One region of the Bacillus sp. VA13 genome, then DNA from elsewhere that is predicted to be linked to it. Evidence: riboswitches for the same ligand, from Rfam matches in the RefSeq annotation. Region 1 holds a riboswitch; the other holds the start of a gene.
The links. A riboswitch is a leader RNA that binds a small molecule or an ion and turns the genes downstream of it on or off. The one in region 1 is predicted to bind thiamine pyrophosphate.
Positions count from the first base shown of each region.

Region 1 (7,694 bases):
AACCCTTCTTCATAAGGATGTAAAGTCGATCCGCTGCCAGGTTGCATCCGAAAATGTGAGGTTTGCGAGATTCCGTCCGTTTCCATTTTGGAAAAGAGTCCAGGATTCGTTTATCGGAAAAGGTGAATAGAAAGAGGACGTATCGTGGATCATTTTTTTATCAGAAAGAACATTACTTCCGCTGAAAACGGGGTAACTCTAAAAGATTATGCCGCTGAACTGGGAATTTCGAAACGTCTGCTGACCGATATCAAGTTTGGCGGTGGAGACCTGCTTATCAACGGTGACCATGTGACGGTCAAATACGTTTTGAGAGAGGGAGATCTTCTTGTCGTCAAGTTTCCTAAGGAACAGGTAAGCGAGACGCTATTGGCAGAGCCTGTTCCGCTCGATATCCTGTATGAGGATGAACATGTACTTGTGATAAACAAGCAGCCGTATGTGTCATCTATCCCTTCAAGAGAGCACCCATCCGGCAGCATTGCCAATGGAATTATCCATCATTATCAAAAAAACGGAGTGAGGTCGACGGTTCATCTTGTCACCCGGCTTGACCGGGATACATCTGGTGTCATGCTTGTTGCCAAGCATCGCTTTGCCCACTCCATTTTATCGTCAGCGCAAAAAAACGGGCTTGTGAAACGCCGGTATGCGGCAGTGGTCCACGGGCGGTTGACACGGGCGGAGGGAACAGTCGATGCTCCGATTGGCAGACATCCTGACAGTATTATTGAACGGACGGTGAGACCGGACGGCCAGAAGGCTGTTACTCATTTTTATGTCACATGCGCAAATGACGACATGACCTCGGTGACATTGCAGCTTGAGACTGGACGTACCCACCAAATTCGTGTTCATATGAGCTATCTCGGGCACCCGCTGTGCGGCGATACACTGTACGGCGGAACGAGGCGGGAAATTGGCCGCCAGGCCCTGCACAGCGAGCAGCTTTCATTTATCCATCCGCTGACACAGGAGAACATGACGTTTCATGCTTCACTGCCTCAAGATATGAAAGAACTGATAAAAGGAGAGAATCAATGATTCTCTCCTTTTTTATATGGGGCGAAATCTTGATTCGTCATAAGGCAGGGAACTTGGAACAGAGACGGTTTCTATTTCTGGAAAGCGAAAGCCTGTCAGTTTATTTCCGAACACGCAGCCTGTATCAATGTTGATGGTGCGATTGACCTTCCGAGGCTCTTTCACAGGTGTATGGCCGTATACGACCCAAGCCTTGCCGTTATAGGCTGCCGCCCAATCACGTCTGACGGGCCTGCCGTCCGGATACGTTTCACCCGTCACATCACCGTAAAGCACAAAGTCTTTCACTCTGCGGGTATATTTGCCGATATCGTCAGCCTTTATGCCAGCATGGGCGACAACTAATTCTCCGTTATGTAAGATGTCGTAAAGCGGCGCTGTTTCGTACAGCTTCATAAACTGTTCGCTTACTGCTGTTCTTTCTTCTTTAGAAAGTTCTTCAAGCTCTGCCGCTGTTGTTTCGAGACCATGCATCACTTTCACCGGATTTCCTTTTAAGTAGCGGAACAGCTTATTGCAATGATTTCCCGGGACATAACGTACAGCGCCTTTTTCGTAAGCGCCCGCTACAAAGCGGATGACCTCTATCGATTTGGGTCCTCTGTCGGTTAAATCTCCGGCAAAAACAAGCATCCTGCCTTCCTCGTGGACAGGTACTCCATTTTTGATCGTATAGCCAAGCTTTTGGATTAATGCAGTCATTTCGTCATAGCAGCCATGAATATCGCTGATTATGTCGTAAGCCATTCGGCATCCTCCTTACCAATGATTTTATTTATTATGATGCAAAGTGTTGTGAGTCATCACAAGCTTTTATGTGCAAATTATAGAAGAATCATTTTCTAAACAGGATTTAGACCATATTACTTTATTTTTTATCATCACCCTTGTTAAAATCGCGTTATGTTTTTTTAAAAATTGAGGTTTTGTTCTTTGATTAAGAACTGGCATAACCCTGATCTAAAAAGGAGGTTCTGATTATGGCGCATACATCTGTCGCATCTTTAGTTGTTGTACTTATCGTTGCATTTTTGACACCCATCCTTTTGCATCGGTTTAAACTCAGCATCCCGGTTGTTGTTGCTGAAATCATTATGGGATTGATCATAGGAAAAAGCGGCCTTAATTTAGTTGTGGAGGGTGACACATGGCTCCAGACGCTTTCTATGCTCGGATTTATCTTTTTAATGTTTTTAAGCGGGCTTGAAATTGATTTTTCATCGTTTGAGAAAGGAAAGAAAAAGCAGCTTATGCCGAACGGCAAAGAAGCGCCTAATACGTTTGCTGCGGCATCTATTATCTTTGGCGGTATTTTTATTTTATCATTGCTGCTGTCTTATGGGTTCGTCTTGGCAGGATTTATCGAAAATGCATTCTTAATGACGCTTATTATTTCAACGATTTCATTAGGCGTTGTCGTTCCAACGTTAAAAGAAGAACGAATCATGAATTCAAATATCGGGCAGATTATTTTGCTCGTTGCTGTTATTGCTGATTTGGCTACGATGATTCTTCTTGCTGTTTTTTCCTCTTTATACGGAGAGGACAGCGGAAACATGTGGCTTCTGATGATCCTGTTTGCAGCCGGAGTGGTGCTTTACTTTTTCGGCCGGGTCTTCAAACATCGCTCTTTTGTTCAATCCATGTCAAAAGGGACGATCCAGATCGGAACGCGCGCGATTTTTACGTTAATTATCGTACTCGTTGCCCTGTCTGAATCACTTGGGGCAGAAAATATTCTCGGCGCTTTCTTAGCAGGGGTTCTCGTTTCCCTTCTTTCACCAAACAAAGAACTTGTTCAGCAGCTGGATTCATTCGGCTACGGGTTCTTAATTCCGATTTTCTTTGTGATGGTCGGTGTGAAGCTGGATATATGGACCCTTTTCCAAGATCCGAAAATATTAATCATGATTCCACTTCTGCTTTTGGCGCTGTTAGTCAGCAAAATCATTCCTGTCCTGTACTTGAAGAAGTGGTATGATAACCGAACCGTTTTGGCATCTGGTTTCCTGCTGACATCAACGCTTTCGCTCGTGATTGCCGCTGCGACAATCGGCCAGCAGCTTCACGTGATCAGCGCAAATATGTCAGGAGCGCTGACGTTAGTAGCCGTCATTGCCAGTATTTTTTCGCCGGTCTTCTTTAAAAAATTGTACAAACGGGAGGAGCAGCCGGAGGAGAAAAAGACGATTACGTTTATCGGTGCAAACCAAATGACATTGCCTGTTACTCTTGAACTGCCGGAGGAAGAGTATGATGTGCGTGTTGTACACGTATACCAAGAGAATGCGGAGGAAAAGCTGTCAGAATCAGTATTTACTGTCGAAACGATTTCTGACTATGAACACGAGACGCTTGAATCACTCGGCATTTTTGATACGGATATCCTCGTTGTTGCGACAGGGAATGAAGACATGAATGCGGACATTGCATTACTTGCAAAAGAAAAAGGCACAGAAAGAATCATTGCCAGCGTAGGATCACCGGAGAATGAAGCAGCTCTGAAGGAGCAGGGAATCAGCATCTTTTCTATTCTGTTGTCAACAAAAACACTGCTTCGCGCTCTGATAGAAGCGCCTGGAGTCATGAGGCTTCTCACGAACCAGGAGTCTTCGCTGTATCAAATTAATATGGAAAACAGCACTTACGACGGTGTGATTTTGCGGGAATTCCCTTTAACAGGCGACGTCATCTTTGTCAGGATTTTCAGAGGTGTGGATAGCATCGTTCCACATGGGGACACAAGGCTGAAACTGGGAGACCGCTTAATTGTTACCGGATCTCGCGGGTACGTAACGGAGCTTAAGAAAACATTAGAAGGATAAACCTTGACCAAATAGGGATTCGTGTTAATATAGAGGTGCAGAACAATTCAATATGTATTCGTATAACCACTAGGGGTGTCCTTCATAAGGGCTGAGATAAAAGTGTGACTTTTAGACCCTCATAACTTGAACAGGTTCAGACCTGCGTAGGGAAGTGGAGCGGTATTTGTGTTATTTTACTATGCCAATTCCAAACCACTTTTCCTTGCGGGAAAGTGGTTTTTTTATTTATCAGACAGGGGGAATGACGTGTGAAGTTTTCAGAAGAATGCCGCAGTGCAGCCGCAGAATGGTGGGAGGGGAGTTTTGTCCATCCGTTCGTTCAGGGAATCGGTAATGGAACGCTTCCGATTGACCGTTTTAAATACTACGTGCTTCAGGATTCTTATTATTTAACGCATTTTGCGAAGGTGCAATCGTTTGGCGCCGCTTATGCGAAGGACCTTTATACAACGGGACGGATGGCAAGCCACGCCCAAGGTACATATGAGGCGGAAATGGCGCTTCATCGCGAGTTTGCGGAGCTGTTGGAAATCAGTGAGGAAGAGCGTAAGGCGTTTAAGCCGTCTCCTACGGCATACTCTTATACATCCCATATGTACCGTTCGGTTTTGAGCGGGAATTTTGCTGAGATCTTAGCTGCCCTGCTGCCATGCTACTGGCTTTATTACGAGGTAGGTGAGAAATTGCTGCATTGTGATCCGGGGCATCCGATTTATCAGAAGTGGATCGGCACATACGGCGGTGACTGGTTCAGACAGCAGGTCGAAGAGCAAATCAATCGGTTTGATGAGCTGGCGGAAAACAGCACGGATGAAGTGCGCGCCAAGATGAAAGAGAATTTTGTTATTTCCAGCTTCTATGAATATCAATTTTGGGGAATGGCCTATCGAAAAGAAGGCTGGTCCGACCGCGGCATAAAAGAGGTGGAGGAATTTGGAGCTTCACGCCATAACTGATGACTGCAAGCCGGTTGAAGAGTTAGCGAGAGCCATCATAGCTATTCGGAATGAAGTTGATTTTATACACATTCGGGAACGGTCAAAATCGGCGGCCGACATTTTGAAACTGCTCGGGCTTATTTCCGAAGGCGGTGTTGATAAGCGAAAACTGGTCATGAATGGGCGGGTGGATATTGCGCTTTTTTCTACGATTCATCGCGTGCAGCTGCCGAGCAGCAGCTTTTCGCCGAAGCAGGTCAGAGCCAGATTTCCTCACCTTCATATCGGTCGGTCGGTGCATTCGCTTGAGGAAGCGGTTCAAGCAGAAAAGGAAGACGCTGACTACGTGTTGTTCGGCCATGTGTTTGAAACGGATTGTAAAAAGGGTCTTGAAGGCAGAGGTGTGTCATTGCTGTCAGATATCAAACAGCGGATTTCCGTCCCGGTTATTGCGATCGGCGGAATGACGCCGGACAGATTAAGAGACGTAAAACGAGCAGGAGCAGACGGTATTGCAGTCATGTCGGGAATTTTTTCTTCCGCTGACCCTTTGGAAGCTGCCAGACGATATTCCCGCAAGCTAAAGGAGATGCGCTATGAAAAGGCATTATGATGCAGTTGTCATTGGAGGCGGAATTATCGGTTCCGCGATTGCTTATCATTTAGCAAAGGAAAACAAAAACATCGCATTGTTTGAAAGTGGAACAATGGGCGGCAGAACAACAAGTGCTGCTGCCGGAATGCTGGGCGCCCATGCCGAGTGCGAGGAACGTGACGCGTTTTTTGACTTTGCCATGCACAGCCAGCGTCTGTACAAAGGTCTTGGAGAAGAGCTTTACACATTATCCGGTATTGATATCAGACAGCATAACGGCGGTATGTTTAAGCTTGCGTTTTCTGAAGAAGACGTGCAGCGGCTGAGGAAGATGGATGACTTGGATTCTGTCAGCTGGCATACAAAAGAAGAAGTTTTAGAAAAAGAGCCGTATACGTCTGGTGACATTTTCGGGGCAGCCTTTATTCAAGATGATGTGCATGTTGAGCCTTATTTTGTTTGTAAGGCATATGCGAAAGCAGCGAAAGCGCTTGGGGCGGAGATTTTTGAGCATACTCCTGTCCTGCATGTCGACCATGACGGTGAAGCGCTGTCCATCGAGACGCCGAATGGTAACGTATGGGCGGATCATGTCGTGGTTGCCAGCGGGGTGTGGAGCGGAATGTTTTTTAAACAGCTTGGGCTGAACAATTCATTTTTCCCTGTAAAAGGGGAGTGCCTGTCTGTTTGGAATGATGATATACCGCTGATAAAAACACTTTACCATGACCATTGCTATATCGTACCGAGAAAAAGCGGCAGACTGGTTGTCGGCGCGACAATGAAGCCAGGTGACTGGAGTGAAACACCGGATCTTGGCGGATTGGAATTGATAATGAAAAAAGCAAAAACGATGCTGCCGGCCATTCAGAATATGAAGGTGGATCGTTTTTGGGCAGGACTGCGGCCGGGAACAAAGGATGGGAAACCGTACATCGGCAGACACCCTGAGGACAGCCGTATTTTATTTGCGGCGGGCCATTTCAGAAATGGGATTCTGCTCGCTCCGGCAACGGGCGCTTTGATCAGTGATCTCATGATGAATAAAGAGGTCAATCAAGACTGGCTGCACGCATTCCGAATTGATCGCAAGGAGGCGGTTCAGATATGATGCTACAGCTGAACGGTAAAGACGTGAAGTGGGAAAAAGACACAGGTACAATTCAAGACCTGCTGGCGTCTTATCAGCTTGAAAATAAAATTGTTATCGTTGAAAGAAATAAAGAAATTATCGGCAAAGAACATTATCACGAGGTTGAACTTTGTGATCGCGATGTTATTGAAATTGTCCATTTTGTAGGAGGCGGATGAGCATGTTAACAATTGGCGGGAAATCATTTCAATCAAGATTGTTGCTGGGCACGGGGAAATACCCATCGTTTGAAATTCAAAAGGAAGCGGTGGCCGTTTCCGAGTCTGATATTTTAACATTTGCTGTGCGGAGAATGAACATCTTTGAAGCGTCTCAGCCTAATTTTCTGGAACAGCTTGATTTATCCAAATATACGCTTCTGCCGAATACAGCGGGCGCCAGCACCGCTGAAGAAGCGGTCCGGATTGCAAGATTGGCAAAAGCGTCAGGGCTTTGTGACATGATTAAAGTCGAAGTCATCGGATGCAGCCGTTCTTTGCTGCCTGATCCTGTTGAGACATTAAAAGCGTCCGAACAGCTTCTTGAAGAAGGCTTTATTGTGCTCCCGTACACGTCGGATGACGTTGTACTGGCAAGAAAACTGGAAGAGCTTGGCGTGCATGCCATCATGCCGGGGGCATCTCCGATCGGATCGGGGCAAGGAATCTTAAATCCTTTGAATCTGTCATTTATTATTGAACAGACAAAAGTGCCGGTCATCGTGGACGCCGGCATTGGATCGCCTAAAGACGCGGCATACGCAATGGAGCTTGGAGCGGACGGCGTACTTCTCAATACGGCTGTATCAGGCGCGAATGATCCTGTGAAAATGGCGCGTGCCATGAAGCTCGCAGTGGAAGCAGGGCGCCTTTCTTATGAGGCGGGGCGCATTCCGCTTAAGCAATACGGAACGGCAAGCAGTCCGGGAGAAGGTCTTCCTGTATGACGGACAGGTACTCCAGACAGGAGCTGTTTGCTCCGATCGGCCCAGCCGGCCAGAAGAAATTGAAAGAAGCGCGCGCCGTGATCATCGGCGCCGGCGCGCTTGGAACAGCGAGTGCTGAAATGCTGGTCAGAGCAGGAGTCGGCTCTGTGAAAATTGCCGACAGAGATTACGTTGAATGGAGCAACCTCCAGCGCCAGCAGCTGTATACAGA
Region 1 is NZ_JBVQPP010000003.1:336,031-343,724, reverse strand. Features, by position in the region: gene AC0C66_RS13715 (NAD kinase) at 1-130, shown strand, start outside; gene AC0C66_RS13710 (RluA family pseudouridine synthase) at 145-1,044, shown strand; gene prpE (bis(5'-nucleosyl)-tetraphosphatase PrpE) at 1,057-1,791, opposite strand; gene AC0C66_RS13700 (monovalent cation:proton antiporter family protein) at 2,025-3,869, shown strand; TPP riboswitch at 3,931-4,039, shown strand; gene tenA (thiaminase II) at 4,121-4,828, shown strand; gene tenI (thiazole tautomerase TenI) at 4,806-5,423, shown strand; gene thiO (glycine oxidase ThiO) at 5,407-6,516, shown strand; gene thiS (sulfur carrier protein ThiS) at 6,516-6,716, shown strand; gene thiG (thiazole synthase) at 6,713-7,483, shown strand; gene thiF (thiazole biosynthesis adenylyltransferase ThiF) at 7,480-7,694, shown strand, end outside.

Region 2 (7,694 bases), 290 kb from region 1:
ATTCCTGCAACACTTCGCCACATGCACGGCTTCGGAAGCCATACATTCAAATGGACAAATGCCGAAGGCGAAGGCGTATGGATTAAATATCACTTTAAAACAGAACAAGGCGTAAAAAACCTTGATGTCAATACAGCAGCAAAAATTGCCGGTGAAAACCCTGATTACCATACAGAAGATCTTTTCAACGCAATTGAAAACGGTGATTTCCCTGCATGGAAACTATATGTGCAAATCATGCCTTTAGAAGATGCAAATACGTATCGCTTCGATCCGTTTGATGTCACAAAAGTTTGGTCTCAAAAAGACTATCCGTTAATCGAAGTCGGACGCATGGTTCTAGACAGAAATCCGGAAAACTACTTTGCAGAAGTAGAACAAGCGACATTCTCACCTGGAACACTCGTGCCTGGTATTGATGTTTCTCCAGATAAAATGCTTCAAGGCCGGCTGTTTGCTTATCATGATGCACACCGCTACCGTGTCGGTGCAAACCATCAAGCACTGCCAATCAACCGCGCACGCAACGAAGTGAACAATTATCAGCGTGACGGACAAATGCGTTTTGACAATAACGGCGGCGGATCTGTTTATTACGAGCCTAACAGCTTCGGCGGTCCGAAAGAGTCACCTGAGGATAAACAAGCAGCATATCCGGTACAAGGAATCGCTGACAGCGTAAGCTACGATCACAACGACCACTACACACAAGCCGGTGACCTCTATCGTTTAATGAGCGAAGATGAGCGTGCCCGCCTTGTTGAAAATATCGTAAACGCCATGAAGCCGGTAGAAAAAGAAGAAATCAAACTTCGCCAAATCGAGCATTTCTACAAAGCGGATCCTGAATACGGAAAACGCGTGGCAGAAGGCCTTGGATTGCCGATTAAAAAAGATGCTTAATAGAAATGTAAAAACCCGCTGTAATTAGCGGGTTTTTTTATATTTAGTTATGCACTGCCGTATGCTTCTTATCAATCTTCATATAAATTTCCTCCATAAGCTCCGCGCTGTTCATAATCTCTCGTTTATTTTTTTCAATCAGAAGATCAAGCGGCAAAATCTGATTCCCATATATTTTTCGCTTCCTAAATCGTTTTCTCCCCTTCTCTTTTTTGATTCCCATCAATGATCCCTCCTTTTTCATACAAAAAAGGCCCTTATCTAAAAGATAAGAGCCTTCGGTGTCCCGATCAGCAAATGCTGGTAATATTTATTAGCTATATTAAAACGTATTCCATTTCGCCTGTCAATCTATTATTTATACAGCTTGCTGCCTTGATTCACAAATTCTTCAGCTTTTTCTTTCATTCCCTCTTGAATGGCATCCCATTCACTAAGCTTTTTATCCTTCGCATAATCCCGAATATCCTGAGAAATTCTCATGCTGCAAAACTTCGGCCCGCACATTGAACAAAAGTGAGCGGTTTTTGCTCCTTCTGCCGGCAGTGTTTCATCATGATATTCAAGCGCTCTTTCTGGATCAAGAGATAAATTAAACTGGTCTCGCCAACGGAATTCAAAGCGGGCTTTCGATAACGCATCATCCCGTATTTGCGCTCCGGGATGCCCTTTTGCAAGATCTGCTGCGTGCGCAGCAATTTTATATGTAATGACCCCTTCACGAACATCATCACGGTTTGGCAGCCCCAAATGCTCCTTCGGCGTTACATAACAAAGCATTGCTGTCCCATACCAGCCGATCATCGCCGCTCCGATCGCTGAAGTAATATGGTCATAGCCCGGCGCAATATCTGTCGTCAGCGGCCCCAATGTGTAAAAAGGCGCTTCTTTGCAAATGTCCATTTGTTTATCGACGTTCTCTTTGATTTTATGCATCGGCACATGCCCCGGTCCCTCAATCATCACCTGAACATCATGCTTCCAGGCAATTTGCGTCAGTTCTCCGAGGGTCTCTAATTCAGCAAATTGCGCTTCGTCATTGGCATCAGCGATTGATCCGGGGCGAAGCCCGTCCCCAAGAGAAAAAGCAATATCATACGTTTTCATGATTTCACAGATTTCTTCAAAATGAGTATACAAAAAGCTTTCCTGATGATGGGCCAGACACCACTGTGCCATAATCGCTCCCCCGCGTGACACGATTCCTGTTGTCCGTTTGGCGGTTAGCGGGACATACCGCAACAAAACACCCGCGTGAATCGTAAAATAATCCACTCCCTGCTCTGCCTGCTCGATCAGCGTATCACGGTAAATCTCCCACGTTAAATGCTCCGCTACGCCGTTTACTTTTTCAAGCGCCTGATAAATCGGAACAGTTCCCACAGGCACAGGGCAATTGCGAATAATCCATTCACGCGTCGTATGAATATCTTTACCGGTAGATAGATCCATCATCGTATCCGCTCCCCAGCGGATGGCCCACGTCATTTTTTCCACTTCTTCTTCAATTGATGACGTAACCGCTGAATTCCCGATATTCGCATTAATCTTCACATGGAAATTCCGGCCAATAATCATCGGTTCACTTTCAGGGTGATTAATATTTGAAGGAATGATCGCCCGGCCGCTTGCTACCTCATCTCTGACAAATTCGGGAGATACATGCTCGCGAATGGCGATAAACTCCATCTCAGGTGTAATGATCCCCTTTTTAGCATAATGCATTTGGGTGACATTTTGACCCGCTTTCGCCCGCAGCGGTTTCCGCTTTAGTTCTGGGTAGCTTATGTTTGGGATTGCCTTTTTATAACCGTTATCTTCTGGTTTTATAGTCCGTCCTTCATATTCTTCCACATCGTTACGCTCTGTGATCCATTTTTGGCGGAGCGGCTTTAATCCTTCTTGAATATTAATGGTCACATCAGGGTCCGTATACGGTCCGCTTGTATCATAGACACGCACAGGCGCGTTTTCCTCTTCGCCGAACGATCCTGTCGTCGGACTTAAGGCGATTTCCCTCATCGGCACTTGGATGTCCGAGGAAGAACCCTCCACGTATATTTTCTTACTCCCCGAAAAACTCGACATAATGGAAATGTTGGCTTGCTGCACTGAATCGTTTTGCATCATTGATCCTTCCCCTCTCTCGTTTGAAAGGACAAAATCAAGCCCATAACCAGCACAAAAAACCGGATTCAAGTGAATGAACCCGGTTACAGTCAGAAAGAAACATATTATTGCCCAGCACGACAATAATAAAAACAATTCCTCTACTTCCCCACGCTGGTACGAACCAGATCAGGTCCAAAGGGTTAAGAAGCTTACCTTCTCTCTCAGCCCGAAAACGGGCACCCCCAGTAACTATTGATTTCGGACTCATCTTAACATAAAACCAATCGAAAAAAAAGAGGAATATAGAAAATATTCAGCTAATTCAACCCAAATATTTGGCCCGCAGCGGGATTTCAGAAATCTCATGTTCACCCCTCATCACCCGATATGCCTTTGCACCCGGTCTTGAACTCACAGTCTGAAACAGCTGATCATTTATGAAATGGAGAGCCGCTCCATCGTCCGCCGCATAGCCATCGCACAAGAATTCGTTAGATATCAACTGATGGTATATCGGCCTCCGGTTCTTTTCACCGTCATAATGAGGACAAAAGCTCCCTTGCAAAAAACCTAAACTTTTCATACTTGTCAGCGGTCCTGCCGAATCTGTCACTCCTTCTTCAAACCAGCAGATCGCACCGGCACTTAATCCAGCTAAAATCACCCCGTTCTTCCATGCCTCTCTGAGAATAAGATCCAGCCCCCATTCCTTCCACAGCACAAGCATATTCCGCGTATTTCCCCCGCCAACATAAATCACGTCCTTTTCCATAACAAAAGAAATGAAGTCTGTTGTCGGCGGCTTAAATAAGGATAAATGAGACGGCACACAATCCAGTGTTTGAAAAGCATGATAAAACCGCTGAATATAGTTTTGGGAATCACCGCTCGCCGTCGGCAAAAAACAAATGCGAGGCGACTTCCGTCCCGATTGATTGATGATATATTGATCGAGGGACAAATTTTCCGGTTCCATCGAAAAACCCCCGCCGCCCATCGCAATAATCTGTTTCATCATCCCACTCCCCGAAAAAATTTGTTAATCATTATAGCATTTTGTATAAATCCATGAAACAAGGCTAAATACTTCTCAATAGGAAGATCTAAAAGATAAAACCCACTAACAGGCGGTGAAGGCATTGAACGATTTTTCAACCCCAATCATACCTATAATGATTCTTGATTGCTTAACGACAATACAAATCATCATTAAAAAGTACACTGTCGCAATAACGGAAACTGCAAACCCCGACCTCCGAACAGCGTTGCATGATCAATTAGATGCAGCTGTTCATCTGCATGGGGAACTATCTGAACTTCTGATGGAAAAAGGCTGGCTCCTGAGTAAGCCATTTCAAATCGATTTGCTTTTATCTTGCAGAGAACTGTAACAAAGTCACAAAAAAAGACGGAATCTCATCTTTCAGATCCCGTCTCTCCCTTTTATTGCTCCACTCTTCTTAAAGCCTCGTTTACCGTTTCTTTTATAAACGCGTCTTCACCGCTTAATCGGTCTAAACTGAGATCACCGTTTCTAAGCCTTTCGGAAATATTGTTTATATCCTCCTCTACCGTGATTTGCAGCTCACCAGCCAAAAACATTCTGTGTAATTCATCAGCAACCATACTTTCTTTATCCATTTCAATCCGCTCCTTTGCTTTCAATAGTATTCTTAGTCTGTCCCTAGGCCGGACGAATAATAGGTAAAAAGTATGAATCAAATGAATCTTTTTTCTTCCTTCTTACGTATATCTGTTGAGAAAAAGAAAAAGGGGAAGATCTAACATGTCATTTTTTAAGAAGCTCGCAGCAAGTGCCGGTATCGGTGCTGCAAAAGTAGATACAATTTTAGAGAAAGACGCATATTATCCAGGAGAAGAAGTACGGGGAACTGTCCATGTCAAAGGCGGGAAAATCGCTCAGGACATCCGCTATATTGATTTACAGCTTAACACACGGTACGTCATTGTAAAAGACGATGAAGAACACCGGAAATACGCTACAATTCATTCTTTTCAGGTCACTGGTTCATTCACCATTCAGCCTGGAGAAGAGCAGCAATTTCCGTTCTCATTCACCCTCCCTCTTGATACACCGATTACTGTAGGGAAAGTAGAGGTCGCCGTAGTGACAGACCTTGATATACAAGGCGGTATCGATAAATCCGACCAAGACCGCATTTTCGTTGAAGCGCACCCTTGGATTGAAAGTGTGCTGGAAGCAATCGAAAACCTAGGTTTCCGTCTTAACGAAGCAGACTGCGAACAAGCGCCCTACTTCCAACGCCGCCTTCCGTTCGTTCAAGAATTTGAGTTCATTCCGACATCAGGCTACTATCGTCAGATGCTTGAGGAATTAGAGCTTATTTTCCTTTTAGACGAAAATGGTTTAGAAATCATTTTCGAAGTCGACCGCAGGGCAAGAGGCCTGCGAGGATGGCTGGAAGAGATGTATAATGACGGAGAACAGCTTGTACGCGTCCGTTTCAGCCAATCAGAGCTTGAAGATGCAGAAGAGCTTAAAGAGGTACTAGAAGAGATCATAGACCAATACGCTGAGTGAATGATAAAAGGAGCCTCAATTAAGATAGGCTCCTTTTCTTTGATAAAAAATAAAAACCCGTTTCTGTATAAGAAACAGGTTTTTTTCAAGTATACCGGTGGTCGGGGTCGAACCGACACTCCAGAAGGAACACGATTTTGAGTCGTGCGCGTCTGCCAATTCCGCCACACCGGCAAGTTTTACGTCGTATCTAACCGACGAATATAAATATATCATGGATCTTACAAAGTGTCAACGTATTTCAAAAAAGTTTTTTTGGAAATATAAAATAAAAAAGGATTAAGAGACTTAACTAAACATAATAACTCAAGCAGCTTTATGATCATGTATCGGAACGTAACTTAGCTGCATAAATCAAAACAATAAAAAAATGATCTACACAAGTAGATCATTAATATGATTAGTTATAATGATAAAACACAAACACCAATTCAACTTACCATGTAAGTAAAATTGGTGCCGAGGGCCGGACTTGAACCGGCACGGTAGTCACCTACCGCAGGATTTTAAGTCCTGTGTGTCTGCCAATTCCACCACCCCGGCAAAAGAAAGGCGACACCCGGATTCGAACCGGGGATAAAGGTTTTGCAGACCTCTGCCTTACCACTTGGCTATGCCGCCGTAATTGGAGCGGAAGACGGGATTCGAACCCGCGACCCCCACCTTGGCAAGGTGGTGTTCTACCACTGAACTACTTCCGCATCTTAAGGGACTTCATACATCATATGCAATTAATATAAAAAGTGAGACTGGGCTAGCTGGATTCGAACCAACGCATGACGGAGTCAAAGTCCGTTGCCTTACCGCTTGGCTATAGCCCAATGATAATATGGGGCGATTGATGGGAATCGAACCCACGAGTGCCAGAGCCACAATCTGGTGCGTTAACCACTTCGCCACAACCGCCATAATCTCAAGATGTCATAAATTTGGCAGGGGCAGTAGGAATCGAACCCACACCGGAGGTTTTGGAGACCTCTGTTCTACCGTTAAACTATGCCCCTATAAATGGTGGAGGGGGGCAGATTCGAACTGCCGAACCCTGAGGGAGCGGATTTACAGTCCGCCGCGTTTAGCCACTTCGCTACCCCTCCACATTAAGTTTTGAAAAAACAGTGCCGGCAAGAGGACTTGAACCCCCAACCTACTGATTACAAGTCAGTTGCTCTACCAATTGAGCTACACCGGCATAGGTGGTGGCTCGGGACGGAATCGAACCGCCGACACACGGATTTTCAGTCCGTTGCTCTACCAACTGAGCTACCGAGCCTTGTTATTTAAATGGCGGTCCGGACGGGACTCGAACCCGCGACCTCCTGCGTGACAGGCAGGCATTCTAACCAACTGAACTACCGGACCATATTTGTATAAAATAATTTTGGCTGCACCCTTCGGGCACTTCTTATATCATTTATATATTTGGTTGCGGGGGCAGGATTTGAACCTGCGACCTTCGGGTTATGAGCCCGACGAGCTACCGAACTGCTCCACCCCGCGATGATAATGGTGGAGGATGACGGGCTCGAACCGCCGACCCTCTGCTTGTAAGGCAGATGCTCTCCCAGCTGAGCTAATCCTCCATCATATAATGACCCGTACGGGATTCGAACCCGTGTTACCGCCGTGAAAGGGCGGTGTCTTAACCGCTTGACCAACGGGCCCAGACTTTCAAATGTAATTATGTATAAGTATCAGTGGCGGAGAGCAAGGGATTCGAACCCTTGAGACGGAGTTGACCGCCTACACGATTTCCAATCGTGCTCCTTCGACCACTCGGACAGCTCTCCAATAATGGCTCCGCAGGTAGGATTCGAACCTACGACCGATCGGTTAACAGCCGATAGCTCTACCACTGAGCTACTGCGGAATGAAGTCTGCCTGGCGATGTCCTACTCTCACAGGGGGAAACCCCCGACTACCATCGGCGCTGAAGAGCTTAACTTCCGTGTTCGGTATGGGAACGGGTGTGACCTCTTCGCCATCATCACCAGACAATTTCAGTGACATTTAACATTATACTATGTATTCTTGAGAAAATCAAGTATTTTTTGAAAAAACTTATTCTCTCAAAACTAGATAACAGGTGTGACATCATTCAAAATGTGGGTTAAGTCCT
Region 2 is NZ_JBVQPP010000003.1:625,827-633,520, forward strand. Features, by position in the region: gene katA (catalase KatA) at 1-903, shown strand, start outside; partial or broken gene AC0C66_RS15150 (FbpB family small basic protein) at 928-1,126, opposite strand; gene thiC (phosphomethylpyrimidine synthase ThiC) at 1,258-3,030, opposite strand; TPP riboswitch at 3,162-3,269, opposite strand; gene AC0C66_RS15160 (Type 1 glutamine amidotransferase-like domain-containing protein) at 3,338-4,030, opposite strand; gene AC0C66_RS15165 (spore coat protein) at 4,188-4,406, shown strand; gene AC0C66_RS15170 (hypothetical protein) at 4,459-4,662, opposite strand; gene spo0M (sporulation control protein Spo0M) at 4,802-5,578, shown strand; tRNA gene AC0C66_RS15180 (tRNA-Leu) at 5,671-5,752, opposite strand; tRNA gene AC0C66_RS15185 (tRNA-Leu) at 6,033-6,121, opposite strand; tRNA gene AC0C66_RS15190 (tRNA-Cys) at 6,129-6,199, opposite strand; tRNA gene AC0C66_RS15195 (tRNA-Gly) at 6,205-6,279, opposite strand; tRNA gene AC0C66_RS15200 (tRNA-Gln) at 6,328-6,399, opposite strand; tRNA gene AC0C66_RS15205 (tRNA-His) at 6,409-6,484, opposite strand; tRNA gene AC0C66_RS15210 (tRNA-Trp) at 6,509-6,582, opposite strand; tRNA gene AC0C66_RS15215 (tRNA-Tyr) at 6,588-6,672, opposite strand; tRNA gene AC0C66_RS15220 (tRNA-Thr) at 6,695-6,767, opposite strand; tRNA gene AC0C66_RS15225 (tRNA-Phe) at 6,773-6,848, opposite strand; tRNA gene AC0C66_RS15230 (tRNA-Asp) at 6,861-6,937, opposite strand; tRNA gene AC0C66_RS15235 (tRNA-Met) at 6,999-7,075, opposite strand; tRNA gene AC0C66_RS15240 (tRNA-Val) at 7,083-7,158, opposite strand; tRNA gene AC0C66_RS15245 (tRNA-Glu) at 7,168-7,239, opposite strand; tRNA gene AC0C66_RS15250 (tRNA-Ser) at 7,274-7,365, opposite strand; tRNA gene AC0C66_RS15255 (tRNA-Asn) at 7,371-7,445, opposite strand; rRNA gene rrf (5S ribosomal RNA) at 7,455-7,570, opposite strand; partial or broken rRNA gene AC0C66_RS15265 (23S ribosomal RNA) at 7,682-7,694, opposite strand, start outside.
Region 2: it holds a riboswitch for thiamine pyrophosphate, as region 1 does, so the genes downstream of both, thiC (phosphomethylpyrimidine synthase ThiC) here and tenA (thiaminase II) in region 1, are expected to answer to the same signal.